Regions from separate parts of the Paenibacillus medicaginis genome, predicted to be linked through region 1. Evidence: riboswitches for the same ligand, from Rfam matches in the RefSeq annotation. Region 1 holds a riboswitch; each other region holds the start of a gene.
The links. A riboswitch is a leader RNA that binds a small molecule or an ion and turns the genes downstream of it on or off. The one in region 1 is predicted to bind cobalamin.
Positions count from the first base shown of each region.

Region 2: another riboswitch for cobalamin. It lies ahead of nikB (nickel ABC transporter permease); the one in region 1 lies ahead of ACE5LO_RS03075 ((2Fe-2S) ferredoxin domain-containing protein).
Region 3: another riboswitch for cobalamin. It lies ahead of ACE5LO_RS09935 (FecCD family ABC transporter permease); the one in region 1 lies ahead of ACE5LO_RS03075 ((2Fe-2S) ferredoxin domain-containing protein).
Region 4: another riboswitch for cobalamin. It lies ahead of ACE5LO_RS06170 (energy-coupling factor ABC transporter permease); the one in region 1 lies ahead of ACE5LO_RS03075 ((2Fe-2S) ferredoxin domain-containing protein).

Region 1 covers NZ_JBHIRY010000002.1:112,734-115,938, reverse strand. Annotated here, with positions in the region: gene ACE5LO_RS03085 (pentapeptide repeat-containing protein) at 1-400, opposite strand, end outside; gene ACE5LO_RS03080 (MeeY/MeeF family manganese export membrane protein) at 574-1,350, opposite strand; gene ACE5LO_RS03075 ((2Fe-2S) ferredoxin domain-containing protein) at 1,637-1,996, opposite strand; cobalamin riboswitch at 2,171-2,360, opposite strand; gene ACE5LO_RS03070 (LutC/YkgG family protein) at 2,358-3,110, opposite strand; gene ACE5LO_RS03065 (LutB/LldF family L-lactate oxidation iron-sulfur protein) at 3,103-3,205, opposite strand, start outside.
Region 2 covers NZ_JBHIRY010000015.1:51,378-54,582, forward strand. Annotated here, with positions in the region: gene ACE5LO_RS15740 (AraC family transcriptional regulator) at 213-1,115, opposite strand; gene brfA (ribosome rescue factor BrfA) at 1,183-1,398, opposite strand; cobalamin riboswitch at 1,600-1,793, shown strand; gene nikB (nickel ABC transporter permease) at 1,971-2,909, shown strand; gene nikC (nickel transporter permease) at 2,910-3,205, shown strand, end outside.
Region 3 covers NZ_JBHIRY010000007.1:140,328-143,532, forward strand. Annotated here, with positions in the region: gene gabT (4-aminobutyrate--2-oxoglutarate transaminase) at 1-1,286, shown strand, start outside; cobalamin riboswitch at 1,363-1,565, shown strand; gene ACE5LO_RS09935 (FecCD family ABC transporter permease) at 1,789-2,871, shown strand; gene ACE5LO_RS09940 (ABC transporter ATP-binding protein) at 2,868-3,205, shown strand, end outside.
Region 4 covers NZ_JBHIRY010000004.1:137,044-140,248, reverse strand. Annotated here, with positions in the region: gene ACE5LO_RS06175 (LOG family protein) at 362-943, shown strand; cobalamin riboswitch at 1,024-1,216, shown strand; gene ACE5LO_RS06170 (energy-coupling factor ABC transporter permease) at 1,482-2,252, shown strand; gene ACE5LO_RS06165 (energy-coupling factor ABC transporter substrate-binding protein) at 2,249-2,545, shown strand; gene cbiQ (cobalt ECF transporter T component CbiQ) at 2,529-3,205, shown strand, end outside.

The DNA of each region.
Region 1 (3,205 bases):
AATCCGCCTCCTCCAGACGCAATCCGCGCAAATCCTGCTTGGACAACTGCGCCCCCCGCAGATTCGTGTAGGACCAATCCCCCGCCGCGAATGTCACCCCATCCAGACTGGCTTTTACAAAGTCCGAGCCCGTCATTTTACACTGCTCAAATTTGGCGACGAACAGATTCGCTTCCGTAAACCTGCAGTTCACAAAGGCCGATTCCGTATGGATGGACGCATTCAACTGTGCGCCGCTAAAATCACATTCCTCAAAACGGCAGCCTTCTGTGGTGATTTCCTCCAGGGAAGCAGCTCTAAAGCGGCAGCGGATAAAGATACAGCGGATCAGCTCTCCTTCTCTTAGATCCTTGTTGCTGAAATCAACCTCTCTATAGGTTTCATCTATGTACTGGTACATATCATCTCTCCCCGCGCAAGGCGAATTTGTACGGCCCATTGTTATTTACCCGTAACGTAACTCTAATTATTCAGCATTGGGAAAATGGAGTCAAATCACAGAAGGAGAACCGCTTCAGACGGCTCTCCTTCTGTGAGGCTGTGGCTTAATGCCAACATGCACCCTGTTGCATCCTAGGGCACATCAGCCTGTGACTGTTTTTTATTGGATGGCGCAAACCATCCGAGAAGCGCTATCGCAACCAAGACACCATAAAAGACAAGGGTCCAGCCTGTACTATGCGGGAATTGATGATCCAACACCCCAATATCTTCATGGGCCAGGGTAATCACAGCAAGCTTGACACCGACCCATGCCACAATTGCATAGGCCGTGGTCTCCAGTGCCGGCCGTTGAGCGAGCAGCTTTACAAACCATGTAGCCGCGAACTTAATCAGGATGAGCCCGGCGATTCCGCCAAGCAGGACAACGATAAATTGTCCTCCATCCATACCACCGAAATCCCCAAGCGGTGAATCCGGGAGACCCAGTGCCAGAGCCACGGCAGCAAGGATGGAATCAATCGCAAAGGCGAGATCCGCGAGAGCAATTTTTCCTACGGTTGGCCAAAAGCCTTTTCCTGCCGCATCTTTCTTCACGTCCTCGCGAATATTCTCGTTTTTCTTGCCGAAACGCGCTTTGATGATGTGCTTTAACCCGAGGTATAACAGATAAGCAGCCCCGATCGCCTGTATTTGCCATACATTAGCAATAAACGATATCGCAAACAGAGCGACGAAGCGAAAAACAAACGCCATAATGATCCCATAATTAATGGCTTTCTTCTTCTGGTCCTCCGGTAAATGCTTCGCGATAACCGCCAGAACAAGAGCATTATCCGCTGACAGTAAGCCCTCCAATCCAATAAGAATCAGTAATGCCCATGCATACTCCAGCCAAATGGATTCCAACAGTACTTCTCCCTTCTTATAAATAGTATGTTCATTACGGCAAACTTCCTGTTTTAAACCTAAGTTTCGGTTATAACAGAGGATTTTTATCCGGCTTTAGTTGTACCGTCATTCCCTTCCCTATTTACGCTGTCAAGTTATGGCTCGTTTCATTCATTAAACGGCAAAAAATGCAAAAGGGGCATGCCGTAGCAATTAAAAACTTCTGCAACCCAGCCTTTATTTCCAACGAACAATTAGCCCACCTGAAAGCGGTGAGCTAAATGTGTCTGTTTTTTTGTTGTTTCTACTGAAAACGCTCGAACCGGTAAGGCATAAGATTGGCAGGCAGCTCCAGCAGCTTGTCCTGATTCCGCGAGGCAATTGCCCATTCCAGCAAATCGTCATACAGAGCTTCCTCTTCAATACCCCCGAACCACACCGGACCGTCCGGCGTCTGAATCGATACGACATTGGCGATATCACAGGGGCCAAGACAGCCTGTAATCGTCAGCTGGATGCTTTTGAGCAGCTTCTCTTCCTTCCATCTGCTCTTCAGTCTGTCGAGCGGGATTCCTGGCCTCCCCTTTTCTGTCCGCCCGCAGCAGCAGCCGTTGCAGATCATAACCTGGCCGAGCACCCTTCGTTTCGTTGCCACTTGCTCCATCCATATCCTCTCCCATGCACTGTGATCTCGCATAAGCCTCCCCGTCCGGCTTCATGTTGACCCAAAAAACCCTCAGACCGCAAAAGGCTGAGGGCAAGAGTACATAAGAGAACAGACCGCAGACCCGTACGAGTCCCGATCCATATTATGTACACCGTTCCTTAACCGCGAAGGGCTGATGCGAACCTGCAGGCAGGTCTTCTGGCTCCCGGATCGACGCCTGCCTTCCGTCTTCCCCAGCATGCTGAGTGACATGTATGGAAGGAGGCTTCCCGGTTACAGCGGCGCGACCGCTAAGGATTTTCACCCTATTCCCTTTTAATCCCGACCTTACGGCCAGGGCACCTGCGGGATTATTTCATTATAACGGACCCAAGTCCGAAAGACGAGCCCCAACGATCAAAGCATAGACAATCCCCGGTCCATGAACGCCTATAGTTAGGTCATTCTCGATGTCCGATGATCGGCTTGGACCTGAAATAAAGTGAATACCTGCCGGAAGCTGCTCCTGCCCCGCCCGGTCAAATTCCATCAGGATTTCACCCAGCCGTGTCTTCAGCCGCTCCACCGGAATAAGAATCATAAGTACGGTGGGAAGCAGGCTTACGGAGCGGCCCTTATGCGGTGCAGAAAGCACGGTTACCGAACCTGTATAAGCAGCAGCATAATCCGCCATAACAACACCGAAGTCCGCATCAGCCGCTTTGGCTTTCCAGGAATGCGCAGAATCCGAGTTCCAGACAGAAATGTCCGCGCCGGGAATGGCGGACTCCAGCTCAAGCACCGCCAGCTCCGGCTGGTCCTGTCTGAGAATGGCTCTTGCGCCCATTTCGGCTGCCTTGTCAGCGATGAAGGAGGCTGCGTCCTGCATCGTAGCTAGTCTGGCCACATGTCCGCCCACACTGCTGAAATTGGCGGCAAAGCGGTCGATTCGCTCCTGCTCGCTCCAGTCGAACGCCTGCCAGAACTCCGGCGCACCCCGCAGCGGATGAGGCGGCGGTTCAGTCAATCGTGGCCGCTTCAGCCTGGCAGCAATGCCGTTTATAAACTGCTCCTGCTTCGCGCGCGATTCGTCCTCCAGCCGATCCAGCCAAGCCTGATGCTTGCTATTCATGCCGCTCTCCCCTTTCCCGCTGACGCAAAACAGCTTCCATCCGCCTTTGCAGCGCCGGGTCCGGTTGCGGCAGCGCGCTTCGCACCTCGCGGTCC
Region 2 (3,205 bases), on a different contig from region 1:
CCCTTTAACAGGAACTCTGCGGCTTCTGTTTGTCAGAACCGCGTCAATCAACCTGTCTTTCCTTCTTATTTTACAAGGCGAAAACAATACATTTCTTCTGTTAAACGTCTGTAAAGTTACGTTATCTTACTGGATTTTTAATTATATTGACCCAATGAGGGAGAATCCTATCTTTCGGTGTCAACTGTGAGTGATATTTTATTAGGAAATGGCTATTTTTGAAGCGTGGGGGTATGATGCTGCCGCATTCTGGCATGCTTCGGGGATTGGCCGATGTGCTTTTTGAACAAATGATTGAAATTGGACAGGCTGCGGAAGCCGCATTCCATGGCAACATCCATGATCTTCATCTGCGTCTGCTCCAGCAGCATCAGCGCATGCTCCAAACGCAGCTGAATCAGGTATTCCAGGGGAGAAGTGCCAACAGCCCGGCGAAAAATATCGCTGAACCTGGACGGACTGAGGTAGACAATGGCAGCAAGCTCCTCCAGGGTCCATGGGTGGGAAAGCTTTTCTTCCATGGCGTGGATGACCTGACGCATTTTTTCAAGCTGAAGCGAGCTGACGTTCGCACTGCTGCACTGTCTGGCGTCTTCCAGACGGAAATAACGGTTCACACAGGAAAGAAAGCGCAGCAAGTGGGCATACACCAGGGAAATATACGATGGACGGGCTTGCTCATGCTCCTGCTGCATCTCCAGCAAAAGCGTACGCAGCTCCCCGATATGCGGCGAAGTGCGGTCAAGCAGGTTGGTGAAATGGCTGCCCATATCCTTGTAAGGGGAAAGAATCTCCGGATCATAACGCAGGCTGCTGACAAACCAGGACATATCAAATTCAATGACCATGATGACAAGGTCCTTCACTTCATACGCGCAGTGCAGATCATTCGAATTAATCAACAGAATGTCTCCCTGCTGGAATTCAAACCTTTTACCGTTAATGATGTAGTATCCGGAGCCGGACTTAATATAATTGATCTCCAGCACATCATGCCAGTGCAGCTTCTGGTATGGGGAGCTGACGCCGATGGTGTCTGCAATGTAAATCGGGTATTTTTTGTCCAGGTTCACTTTCTCTCTGGGAATGATCTCTCCGGTGCGGGCTAATGTCATGACGGCTCACTCCTGTACGGTATGGATTATACATAGGATACCATCTTTCCGCCCTGCTGTAGGAGAGCTACGCCAAATTTTCCCCAAAACGAAAAAAAGCGCCATCGTCTCCGATCCGCTTTTTATGCTTGATTTTATGCAGTTTTTCCAGCTTGGTGGGGGTAGTTCGTACGTGCTGCGACAGAGCGCCGTACTGGTCATTCGTTTTCCGATTGTCCGCAAAGCTGCGCTTTCCCGCTCGCTCTGCTTGGGTTATGGCCTTTTGAGTCTTGGTGCGGGCCATGATCATTCACTCTCCTTAAAAGAAATAGCTTACATATATACTATACGTAGTCATAGATGTTCATGCAACGTAAAAAGTCCAATGGAACAGCACAGTCTTGAAGCTGGCCGACTGCAAAGTAAAAGAAGCAGAAAAGCTTTGCCCATTTCAGGCCCGCCCGTTATACTGAAATGAGGCTGCTTTACACTTGTAAAACATATCAACTGCATACATGGAACTGGGTGCTCCATCTACAAGGATGGCTGCTTAATAGGGAAGTCCGGTGTAATACCGGCGCGGTCCCGCCACTGTAACAGAGGAGTCGCAGCAAGTGCCACTGGGTTTATAACCCGGGAAGGCCGCTGCAAGGATGATGATTCTGGAGCCAGGAGACCTGCCCGTTCGACAACACAGCAATGCCTACGGAAGATAGGAAGGTGTTACAGGAGTCCGATTTTCATTGAAAATCAGTCTATTTGGAGCGACTTTTTTTCCGTTTCTACACGGGAGAAGTCGCTCTTTTTGCTTGTGTATTTTTCAACATGCTGTTACGCAGCAGTATTTACTACCCTCAGGAAAGGACGGCGAATGGCGTGAGCCGATATATTGTCCACAGATTGCTTCAGCTGGCCGCCGTGCTGCTGGGCATTTCGTTCCTGACCTTCCTGCTCACCTACCTGTCGCCAGGTGATCCTGCACGATTGATGCTGATGTCTACAGGAGTTACTCCCTCAGAGGAACTGGTCGCACAGGTGCGGACGGAGCTGGGGCTGGACGAGCCTTTCCTTGTGCGGTATGGCTCATGGGTCCTGCGTGCGCTGACCGGTGATTTTGGCATGTCCTATAAATACGGATATCCGGTGACAGAGGTCCTGCTGTCCAGAATGCCTGCTACGCTGGAACTGGCCGGTGCCGCTCTGCTGCTGGTGGTGCTGATCTCCTTTCCGCTAGGGATGACAGCTGCAATGCAACCGAATCGTGCAAAGGACTATTTTATCCGTGTGTTTTCCTTTGCAGGGCTTTCCATGCCGAGCTTCTGGCTAGGGCTGTTGCTAATGCTGCTCTTCGCAGTCAAGCTGCAGCTGCTGCCGGTCATGGGACGTTCAGGAGTCCGCAGCCTGATCCTCCCAGCCTGTACGCTGGCTGTGCCGTTGATTGCACAGTATAGCAGGCAGATTCGCACGGTGCTGCTGGAGGAAATGTCCCAGGATTATGTGATCGGGGCTAAGGCGCGCGGTGTGCGGGAGGGCACGATCATGCTGCGGTATGTTCTGCCGAATGCACTGCTGCCGCTAATGACTTTGCTCGGGATGTCTGCAGGCACTTTACTTGGCGGCGCAGCGATCATAGAGAGTGTGTTCGGCTGGCCGGGTGTGGGTCAGTTAGCGCTGGAGGCGATCATCGCACGTGACTATCCGCTGATTCAGGGCTATGTCATCTGGATGGCCGTCATCTATGTATCTATTAATTTGGTCGTGGATGTATGGACACATCTCCGGGACCCGCGGCTCAGACTTGGAGAGGACGTATAAATGAGAATGCTGATACAGCAACTGGCACAGTTATGGATACAGCAGCGGCTATTCTCCATCTGGTTAGGACTGGCCGGACTATGGCTGGTGCTGGCCATAGTCGCACCTTTACTGGCTCCCCATGATCCCTTTGCAACAGACTTCACGAAGGTGCTGCATCCTCCGGACAGGCAGTACCCCTTGGGAACGGATCAACTGGGACGCTGTGTGCTGTCACGGGTGCTGTACGGGGCAAGGACCTCCTTGCTCATGACCTTCATTTTGGTTGCGGTTGTGGCTGCGATTGGCGTGACGGT
Region 3 (3,205 bases), on a different contig from region 1:
CTGAGCTACTCCGCAGAAGAGAAGCGGCCGTAGCGGGCGGTGTCGGCAATAACTTTCCGCTGTTTGTGGAGAAGGCCAGCGGTGCACTGCTGACGGATGTGGACGGCAACGTGTTTCTCGATTTCGCCGGTGCGATTGGCACGATGAATGCCGGCCATTGCCCGCCGGCGGTCGTGCAGGCCGTGCAGCGGCAGGCGGAGCGGTTTCTGCATACATGCTTTCATGTCGGCATGTATGAGCCATATGTTGAGCTGGCCGAGAAGCTGGCGACGCTTGCGCCGGGCTCCTTTGCCAAAAAAGCGGTGCTGCTGAACAGCGGGGCCGAAGCGGTGGAAAACGCCGTGAAAATCGCCCGCAAATATACGGGAAAGCCCGGGATCGTCTCCTTTACACGCGGCTTTCATGGCCGTACGCTGCTGGGCATGAGCTTGACCAGCAAGGTGCGGCCGTATAAATTTCAGATGGGCCCGTTCGCTCCGGCTACGTACAAAGCCCCTTATCCTTACCCGTACTATCGTCCGGAGACCATGAGCGAGGAGGATTATGCGCGTTTCTGTCTCGACCAGTTTGCGGACTTTCTGCTGACTGAGGCTGCGCCTGAGGAACTGGCGGCGGTCATTATGGAACCGGTTCAGGGAGAAGGGGGCTTTATTGTACCGCCGAAGCTTTTTGTCCAGGGCGTGTATGAACTGTGCAGGCAGCATGGCATTCTCTTCATTGCGGATGAAATCCAGACCGGTTTTGGCCGCACGGGTGCGATGTTTGCCAGCACGCATTTTGGCATCGAGCCTGATCTGATCACTTTGTCCAAATCGCTCGCTGCGGGCTTGCCAATCAGCGCAGTTGTCGGAAGGGCGGATATCATGGATGCGCCCAATCCTGGTGAAATCGGGGGGACTTACGGTGGCAGCCCGTTGGGATGCGTGGCTGCTCTTGCCGTTATTGACCAGATGGAACGGGAAAACCTTTGCGAACGGGCCGGGCAGATCGGACTGCGGATCAGGGAACATTTTGACAAGCTGCAGAAACAGTACCCCATCCTCGGTGATGTCCGTGGCCTCGGAGCGATGTGCGCCGTTGAATTTACGGATCCATCCAGTGGCAAGCCTGCCGCAGCGTTTGCGGCCAACCTGGTCCGCTCGTTTTATAACAAAGGTGTTATTTTGCTGACCGCCGGCGTTCACGGCAATGTGATCCGCTTCCTGACCCCGCTGGTCATTACCGACGAGCAGCTGGAGGAAGGCCTTGACATTATAAGTGAATCGCTTGCGGAAAGGTATGCTTGACCCTTTTGGCGTTGTTTAAAGAAATGGACATCCACATCTGTTCATGCTAACATTGTATTGTTTTTATCTCATATTTTAATATTTTAAAAGAGCAGGTGACGAGGTGTGTGAAAACGCAGCCCCGTCTTAAAAGGGAAGCCGGTGCAAATCCGGCACGGTCCCGCCACTGTATGCGAGGAGCCTGTCTGCAAGTTCATGGTCACTGTCGTTATTCGATGGGAAGACCGCAGACGGCGACGATCCGCAAGTCAGGAGACCTGCCTGCTTCTTGGATTGTCACGAACCTACGCGGATAGGGGGTGGCCGGCACGGTTCACGATGATGTCGTCGGGCTTTTCTTACTGCTGCTTTCATTTCCTGGCAAGGTGATGAAACTGGCAGGCTGGAAACGGCCCTGCGCGTTTCACTGATCCAGTACAGGCACTCTCATAAACTTGAGGGTGCTTTTTTGCTGTGCATTCTTATAATCTCCTTTTTAGCACAAAGGAAGGAAAGGAGTTCAATGAACGAACAACAAAATGGAGGACTCAGGGCTGAACCGGCATGGTTTGTGGTTCATTTGTTCGTATGGACGGTTGTTCTTACCGCTTCCATTACCATCGCTGTCATGCTTGGCCCCGTACAGATTCATCCTGTACAGGTGTGGAACATCGCCTTTTCCCATCTACCTCTCCTGGATAGCTGGATGGATGGATCGTGGACGAAAGCGCAGGAGCATATTGTGTGGAATATCCGGTTCCCCCGAGTTTTGCTGGGAGCTGTCATCGGAGCGGGTCTGGCTGTCACAGGAGCGGCTATTCAAGCACTGACACGAAACTCGCTGGCTGATCCCTACATCCTGGGTGTTTCTTCGGGGGCGTCCACAGCGGCGGTGCTTGTGATTATTTTCGGCGCCTTCCGCTTTCTCGGGACATACACGCTACCCCTTTCCGCATTTATTGGTTCATTACTTGCAATGGTGCTCGTGTTCGTCCTTGCCAAAGTCGGTGGAGAGATTTCAACGACGAGGTTGCTGCTGTCCGGTATTGTCACTTCCATGATGCTGTCAGCTGCCACTAACTTTATCGTCACGTTGGCCCCCCATGCGGATGGCATCCGCTCCGCAATGTATTGGATGATGGGCAGTCTGACCGGTGCGAAATGGGAGCATCTGACCGCTCCTGCCCTTATCATTGCTCTGGGGGCTGCAGTGCTGCTGTCCCTGCATCGTTCGCTGAATTCCCTGCTTATGGGGGAGGAGGCGGCAGTGACCCTGGGTGTCAACATTGCCGCGTTCCGTATTTTACTTGTCGTTATTGCGGCTCTGATGACAGGCACGATTGTCTCTGTAAGCGGTTCTATCGGCTTCGTTGGGTTGATGATTCCACACATCGCCAGGATGATGACCGGTTCCGATCATCGCCGGGTACTGCCGTTAAGCATGCTGCTTGGTGCGATATTTATGATCTGGGCTGATGTGGCCGCACGGCTCGTGCTGGCACCGGAGGAGCTGCCGATTGGCATCGTCACAGCCTTATGCGGGGGGCCGTTCTTCATCTGGCTGCTGCGCAGAAGTACATACTCATTTGGAGGGAACGGTAAATGAATGTGTCGGTTGAAGGAGTCTCCTACAGTGTGCAGGACAAGCGGTTGATTGATTCAATTCTGCTGCATGTGCGGAAGGGCGAGCTTGTCGGGCTGATCGGGCCAAACGGCAGCGGGAAATCCACTCTTCTGAAAAATATTTACCGTGTCCTGCAGCCTGATTCCGGCCGGATTTCGATTGACGGACAGAACCTGCATTCCATATCGCATCGAGAGACAGCCCGGCAGATCGCTGTAGTGAGCCAGGAAGCGCCGGTCGCCTTCGATTTCTTCGTCAAGGACATGGTCATGATGGGACGTAATCCTCATAAAAAGTGGTATCAGCCGGATAGCGG
Region 4 (3,205 bases), on a different contig from region 1:
AGAGAATTATAATCAATCTAGTCCATATGTCTATAGTTACTAAGACCTATAATTTGCGTTGTTATGAGAAATAATGAAGAAAAAAACAAAAATATTTTGTCGAAATGGTCACAAATTGAATAGTTTGCATGGATCAGGGAAAAATATTAAGTTTTAAGTAATTATCCTATAAGTCAAAAAAATATAGTTCCTCTGATCTTCAAAGAGTCAAAGCAGAGTTTGGAAAAGTGTTAAAATAAGGCATCGGGTTACTGCTCTCCTTTTCACAGGCCGCAAGTTCTATTATGATACAACGAGAAAGTTGAAATTAGATAACTAATGGATGCCGTTGCTGAATATGGATAGAGAGAGGTGTTGAATCATGAGGTCGATTTGTGTGTTTGCAGGCTCTAACGATGGAGTGGCTTCGGAGTACAAGGAGCAGGCAGCCCGGCTCGGGGAGCATATCGCCCGCAACGGGCTGCGTCTGATCTATGGGGGTTCAAGCTTTGGACTTATGGGCACGGCTGCCAATGCCGCGCTTGCCAAGGGCGGACAGGTGACCGGCATTATGCCCACGGCATTGTTCCGGCGGGAAATTGTGCATGAGGGGCTGACGGAGTTTATTGAGGTCAGGGACATGCATGAACGTAAGGCCACAATGCACCAAATGGCCGACGGTTTTATTGCGCTTCCGGGCGGAATCGGCACCTTTGAAGAGCTGTTTGAGGTGCTGTGCTGGGCGCAAATCGGCCTGCACAGCAAACCTGTCGGACTTTTAAATGTAAACGGCTACTACAACCCGCTAATGGAATTAATCCGCCACAGCGTGCAGGAGGGATTTGCGGGTCGAACGCATCTGGATTTGATCATCCTTGAGGAGGATGCCGGAGCGCTGGTCGAGAGAATGTGCTCCCCTAACGGGCTGCTGCTTCAGCAGACCGGCGACGCGGAAACCGTTTGATGAGGCTGAATCGAACCTGCATCTCATGTTTTTCGTGCTTGCGCTTTCCGCGAAGGCAGGGTTATGATGGACTCACAATCGAATAAGCGACCAGGCAGGGTGCCTTTGCCAAGGGGCAAAGGGTAACAGGGAATCGGGTGCAAATCCCGAGCGGTCCCGCCACTGTAATGGGGAGGTTTTTTTTCTTTAATATGTCACTCGAATCAGACCCGGGGAAGACGAAGAAGACTGATGATCCAAAGCCAGGAGACCTACCTTGCCTATATGCACCGTAATCCTTCGCGGAAAGGAGTGGTGTACGAATCGGTGGACGAGCCTGCGCGGGGCTCCCGATGTTCCGGAACATTTTTCATCCATGGATGAAGAGGAGGATGTGAAGCTTTCATCTTCTTGTTGACCGGGGATATCGGGCAAGCTATGCGTAAAGGAGCCTTGTTTAAGGTTGCCTGGCTGACGGTGACTGAATTGCGTACATGCAAGCCCCATCCTCTAAGGATGGGGCTTTTTTGAGCCTGTGAATATGAAAGGGGTGGATAAGTTGTTTAAACGGGGTAGAGGCATTGGGTTGGGGCTGTTGATTACCGCATTTACGCTGTATTTTCTGGCGGTGAGCCCGCAAGAGGTCTATGCCATGCATATCATGGAGGGATTTTTGCCCATCGGTTGGGCGTTGTTTTGGTGGATTCTATTTCTTCCTTTCTTCGCTTTTGGTGTCCGCAGTGTAACTCGACTGACGAAAGAAGCCCCTGAGCTGAAGCTGATGCTTGGATTGGCGGGGGCGTTTACATTTGTACTGTCTGCCCTGAAGCTGCCTTCCGTGACGGGCAGCAGCTCTCATCCAACCGGAACGGGACTGGGCGCAGTGCTGCTCGGGCCCCTGCCCATGAGCGTGATTGGCTCCATTGTGCTGTTGTTCCAGGCGGTGCTGCTGGCGCACGGCGGGATTACAACGCTGGGGGCGAATGCGTTCTCCATGGCCGTGGCCGGCCCATTCGCCGGTTATGCAGCGTACAGGCTGCTTATGAACACAACCCGCAAGGAATGGTTGGCCGTTTTCGCCGCTGCGGCTATAGCCGACATGACGACTTACCTGGTTACTTCCGTGCAGCTTTCCCTTGCCTTTCCTTCCGTACACGGCGGAGTATGGGCATCGTTCCTGAAATTTGGCGGCATTTTTGCCGTGACGCAGCTGCCGCTTGCGCTCAGCGAGGGATTGCTGACGGTTATGCTGTGGAAATGGCTTAAAGCATATAGTCCGAACGAATTGTCCGTGCTCAGGCGCGGCATGAAGGAGGCTAAGCCGTCATGAAGACAAGAACGATAACAGGCTTGGTTCTGTTGACCGTCATCCTGCTGGCCGCCCTGCCGCTGCTGCTGGTGAGTGGCGACTTCGGAGGCGCGGACGGTGCCGCCGAGGAGGCGATTACCCAGATCAATCCCCACTATACTCCATGGTTTCAGCCGCTGCTGGAGCCGCCGCCAGAAACGGAAAGCATGCTGTTTGCTCTGCAGGCTGCGTTGGGTGCGGGACTGATCGGTTATATCATCGGTCTGTTCAAAGGGAGAAAGGACGCCAGCCGGACAGATGCTCAGAAGGATTGATTCCCTGTCTTATCAAGGAAAGCTCAGCAGCTGTTCACCGCTTTGGAAAAGCGGCTTTGCAGCGGTGATGTTTGTAATGGCTTATATCGGACATCCTCCTGTGCAGTTGGCCGTATGGATTTGGCTCGTCCTATGGACGGTAGGGTATGGCGGGGTTCCATGGAAGCCGTATGCTTCCTTGATGGCCGCCTCACTGCTCTTCTATATACTGAGTCTGCCTGCGCTGTTAATTGAGGTTGCTCCAGGCCCTGCACAGGGAATGGTGCTGCTGGGTTGGGGAACTCATGTGCTTCTGGTCACGCCCGAAGCGGCAGAGCGGGCGGAAGAGCTTTTGCTGCGGGTAGGGGTGTGCCTGTCCTGCTTTCTGTTTCTGATTCTCACGACTCCATTTACAGGTCTGCTGAAGGTGATGGAAAAGCTGCGGCTTCCGGCCGTGGTCATAGAATTGACGATGATTATGTACAGATTTCTGTTCCTGCTGGGGGATACGGCCGCAAGCATGATGCTGGCGCGCAGGCTCCGCGGGGGCGGCAGGGGTTTCCGGGCTGCTGTTGCGGATACCGCCGCCCTGGCGGGCAGATTGTTTGCGAAGACGATGGAGAGGTACCGCGGAGCTATTGTCGGATACACCGTGCGCGGTTATGAGGGCACGATCCGTAT